DNA from 2 places in the Ramlibacter sp. AN1015 genome. Region 2 is predicted to be linked to the other one. Evidence: predicted binding sites of a transcription regulator. Region 2 holds the regulator's gene; the other holds the start of a gene.
The links. Region 2 encodes HrcA, which represses chaperone genes, less so after heat shock. Its sites were predicted from a motif close to TTAGCACTCNNNNNNNNNGAGTGCTAA; they were not measured.

Region 1 (2,454 bases), on a different contig from region 2:
CCGGGCGCCGCGACCGGGCCGTGCCGATCGATCCGATTCGCGTCCGGTGTCCGGCCGCGGCACAGCGAACTCCGGCAGGCTCAGCGCCGGCCACCGGTGCCGCGCGTCTCGCGTCGTGCGATCCACACCGTGGACGCGCAGATGACGGCGCCTCCGACCACCGTCCACCGGCTGGGGATCGTGCCGAACACCGCCCAGCCCAGCAGCGCCGCCCACACCAGTTCCAGAAACTTCACCGACTGCGTCGCCGAGATGTCCGTGGCCGCGAAAGCGCGCGCCAGGCAGTAGTGGCCCGTGCTGCCGAGCACGCCGCCGAAAGCGAACAGCAGCCACTGCCCGAGGCTCGGCCAGCGCCACTCCAGCAGGGCCATCGGCAGGCTGAGCACGGCCACGGTGATCGACTGCCAGGCCACGATCACCGTGGGCCGCTCGTAGCGCGTCTGCGCCTTGGTGATGAGGAACGAGGCCGCAAAGAGCGGGGACGAGGACAGCAGCACCAGCAGCCAGATGCCGCCCTGCCCGGTGAGCTGCGGGCCGACGACCAGCAGCACGCCGAGCAGCCCGACCAGCGCCGCCGCCCAGCGCGCCGCCCGCATCGGCTCGCCCAGGAACAGGGCAGCGCCGAGCATGATGAAGATCGGCCCGGTAAAGCCGATGGCGGTGATGTCGGCGAGGGTGATGTGCGGGATGGACAGGAACCACAGGCTCAGCCCGGTGGTGTGCACCAGGCCGCGGGTGAACTGGCCGCGCACGCTGTGCGGCCGCAAGGACGCCAACCGCGAGCGCAGCACCAGCGGGGCCATCACCACCACTCCCATCAGGTAGCGCAGGAACTGGGCCTGAAACGGCTCGATCTGCTGCGCCAGCCCCCGCATCGTGGCGTTCAGACTGGTGAACATCAGTCCTGCCAGCACCGCCCACAGCAACCCGCGCACCGCCGGGTCGAGTCGGGCGGCACGCCAGCGCAGCACGACGCCGTGGCGCATCCAGCGCGGGCGCCTGCGCAGGCCGGAAGCGGATGGGGCAGACGGCATGCGGCGACTATAGGCCGACCCGGCCGGCCCGCTCCGGCCGCGTCGGCGCGGGGCCGGACGGCCGCTTTCCGGGTGCGGCGGGCTCGCTTCGCCAAGACGCGACGCAAGAAAGAAACCGCGTGTGGATGAGCTCATCGCCGCCTGCACTGCGATAAGCTCCGCGCCTCCGTATCGGGGCTGGTCCGGGCCTGGTCGTCACTGCCCGAGCGCATCGGGCGTTCCTGGCCCCGCCAGTGCGGGGCACGAAGACCCTGTTGCCCCACCTCCTGAGAACCCATGGACGAGCGCCGGCTTGCCTGACGCGGCCGCGCCATCTGCCGGAACTCGGGGTGCAGCGGAGGCGGCGACGGCGCCTCCGCGACCGAGCCGCCACGCGCCTGGCGCGCGGTCGGGGACTTGAAACGCCGGCAAATGCCCCTATCATTAGCACTCGCTGAGGCCGAGTGCTAACACCGCCTCAGGGTTTACAGAAAAGCGCCAGGCATGGCGCTTTTCGGTGTCTTTCCCCTGTACTTGAAGACAAGGAGCTCCAATGAAACTTCGTCCCCTGCACGATCGCGTGATCGTCAAGCGCCTCGAGAACGAAACCAAGACCGCTTCGGGCATCGTGATCCCCGAGACCGCAGCCGAGAAGCCTGACCAGGGTGAAGTCGTGGCCATCGGCCCGGGCCGCAAGAACGACAAGGGCGAGGTGATGGCCCTGAACGTGAAGGTCGGCGACCGCGTGCTGTTCGGCAAGTACAGCGGCCAGACCGTCAAGGTCGAAGGCGACGAACTGCTGGTCATGAAGGAAGACGACCTGTTCGCGGTCGTCGAAATGAAGTAATCCAGCCCCCGATCAACTGAATTTCCGGAGTCATCAACATGGCAGCAAAAGACGTGATTTTTGGCGGTGACGCCCGCGCCCGCATGGTCGAAGGCGTGAACATCCTGGCCGACGCCGTCGGCGTCACCCTGGGCCCCAAGGGCCGCAACGTGGTGCTCGAGCGCTCCTTCGGCGCCCCCACCGTGACCAAGGACGGCGTGTCCGTGGCCAAGGAAATCGAGCTGGAAGACAAGCTCCAGAACATGGGCGCCCAGATGGTCAAGGAAGTCGCTTCCAAGACCAGCGACAACGCGGGTGACGGCACCACCACCGCCACCGTGCTGGCCCAGTCCATCGTGCGCGAAGGCATGAAGTACGTCGCCGCCGGCATGAACCCCATGGACCTCAAGCGCGGCATCGACAAGGCGGTCGAAGTGCTGGTGAACCAGCTCAAGGCCGCGTCCAAGCCCACCACCACCTCCAAGGAAATCGCGCAGGTCGGCTCCATCTCGGCCAACAGCGACGAATCCATCGGCAAGATCATTGCCGATGCCATGGACAAGGTCGGCAAGGAAGGCGTCATCACCGTCGAAGACGGCAAGAGCCTGAGCAACG
Region 2 (2,454 bases):
CGGCGAAATCGAGTTCGAGTGCGCGCACGATCACGAAGTCGCGCAACGCGATCCTGCGCAGGCTCATGTGCCGCCTCCGTACCAGTGCAGCTTGGCGCGCAGCGTGTCGAAGTAGCTCCAGCCGCGCGGGTGCAGGAAGCGCACCTGGTGCTGCGACCGGCAGACCGTCACGCGGTCGCCGTGCAGCAGCGACGCGAGCGACTGCATGTCGAAGTTGGCGCTGGCGTCGCGCCCCGCCACCAGCTCGATCGTGACCTCGCCGGCGTCGTTGAGCACGATGGGCCGGTTCGACAACGTGTGCGGCGCGATCGGCACGAGCACCCAGCCGGGATTGGACGGGTGCAGCAGCGGCCCGCCCGCAGAGAGCGCGTAGGCGGTGGAGCCGGTGGGTGAGGCCACGATCAAGCCGTCGGAGCGCTGGTTCGCGACGAAGTGGCCATCGACCTCGACGCGCAGCTCGACCATGCCCGAGGTGGCGCCGCGGTTCACGACCACGTCGTTCATGGCCAGCGCCTCGTAGACGCACTCGCCCTCGCGGATCACGCGCGCGTGCATCAGGCGGCGGCAGTCTTCTTCGTGTTCGCCGCGCAACATGGGCGGCAGGACCGCACGCCAGTCGTCCAGCGGAATGTCGGTGATGAAGCCGAGGCGGCCCTGGTTGATGCCGATCAGCGGGATGTTGTAGGCGGCCAGCTGGCGGCCGATGCCCAGCATGGTGCCGTCGCCACCCACCACCAGGCACAGGTCACAGGCGCGGCCGATCGCGGGCACATCCAGGCTGGGGTGGTCGTGCACCCCGGCATGCGCTGCCGTCTCACGCTCGATGGCGACTTCACAGCCTTGCGCCACCAGGAACTGGGCAATATCCTCGAGCGCGGCGCGCGGAGTTCCACTGCCACCACCCGCCACGGACGCGGGGTATTTGCCGATCAGTGCGACGTGGCGGAATAAAGAACTCATTCACAAAGATTACATCATTAAAATTCGGCAGGAACCCGCTGAAGATGCTCGATGACCGTGCCAAGTTGTTGTTGAAAGCCCTGGTCGAGCGCTATATCGCCGAGGGTCAACCCGTGGGCTCGCGCACCCTGTCGCGCGCCTCGGGTCTGGAGCTGTCGCCGGCCACCATCCGCAACGTGATGTCCGACCTGGAGGAGCTGGGGCTGATCGCCAGCCCGCACACCTCCGCCGGTCGGGTGCCCACCGCCCGCGGCTACCGGCTCTTCGTGGACACCATGCTCACCGTCCAGCGCGACCAGCTGCCCGCCGCCAGCCTCGCACCCGACCAGCCGCAGCGGGTGATCACCAACGCGGCCAACCTGCTGTCCAACCTGTCGCACTTCGTGGGCGTCGTCATGGCGCCGCGCCGCACCTCGGTCTTCCGGCACATCGAGTTTCTGCGGCTCTCCGAGCGGCGCTACCTGGTCATCATCGTCTCGCCCGACGGTGACGTGCAGAACCGGGTGGTCTTCACCGAGGTCGATTACAACCAGCAGCAGCTGGTCGAGGCCGCCAACTTCCTCAACGCCCACTACGCCGGCCTTGCCATCGAGCAGGTGCGCGAGCGACTCAAGGGCGAGGTCGATACCCTGCGCGGCGAAATCGCGAAACTGATGCAGACCGCGGTAGACGCCAGTTCCGAAGCCATGAGCCAGGCCCAGGACGAGGTGGTCATCTCCGGCGAGCGCAACCTGCTGTCCGTGAGCGACTTCTCCAGCGACATGAGCCAGCTGCGCCGCGCGTTCGACCTGTTCGAGCAGAAGACGCAGCTCATGCGCCTGCTGGACATCTCCAGCCAGGCCGAGGGCGTGCGCATCTTCATCGGCGGCGAAAGCCAGGTCGTGCCGTTCGAAGAGCTGTCCATCGTCAGCGCACCGTACGAGGTCGATGGCCAGGTGGTCGGCACGCTGGGCGTCATCGGCCCCACCCGCATGCCCTATGACCGCATGATCCACATCGTCGATATCACGTCGAAGCTGGTGAGCAACGCGCTGAGCCACAACAAGCAGTAGCGAGAGAGCTCCCGGGTCGCGGTCCGTCGCGCTCGACGGCGCTGCCTACAATCCGGCTCCAGGGGGCGTTAGCTCAGTTGGTCAGAGCAGGGGACTCATAATCCCTTGGTCGCAGGTTCAAGTCCTGCACGCCCTACCAAGAACATGCTCTGAGACTCGGAGACTCCGGGACTTCGCTCTGGCATCGGCTTGCGCTAACCTGCGATCCACTGGCGACGAAGAGAAGGAAAAGCCGTGGCCGCCTCGTCTACTTTTTTCGCCACAAACGGTGAAGGCTACGAGCTCAACATGGGCCGATGGAGCAGGCGGCTGGCAGGCCCGTTCCTCGACTTCTCGGATGTGGTGCATGCCGAACGCATCCTCGACGTGGGCTGTGGCACCGGCCATCTGTGCGGAGCCGTGTGGGCGTCCCGCGCCGACGCCGAGGTCCACGGTATCGACA

Region 1: the regulator HrcA is predicted to act here: its motif matches at 1,458-1,484, upstream of groES (co-chaperone GroES).

The regions. Positions count from the first base shown of each region.
Region 1 covers NZ_JBBJUM010000001.1:473,359-475,812, forward strand. Annotated here, with positions in the region: gene WG922_RS02320 (DMT family transporter) at 81-1,034, opposite strand; gene groES (co-chaperone GroES) at 1,567-1,860, shown strand; gene groL (chaperonin GroEL) at 1,899-2,454, shown strand, end outside.
Region 2 covers NZ_JBBJUM010000008.1:226,249-228,702, forward strand. Annotated here, with positions in the region: gene recN (DNA repair protein RecN) at 1-67, opposite strand, end outside; gene WG922_RS14710 (NAD kinase) at 64-960, opposite strand; gene hrcA (heat-inducible transcriptional repressor HrcA) at 1,005-2,012, shown strand; tRNA gene WG922_RS14720 (tRNA-Ile) at 2,075-2,151, shown strand; gene WG922_RS14725 (class I SAM-dependent methyltransferase) at 2,247-2,454, shown strand, end outside.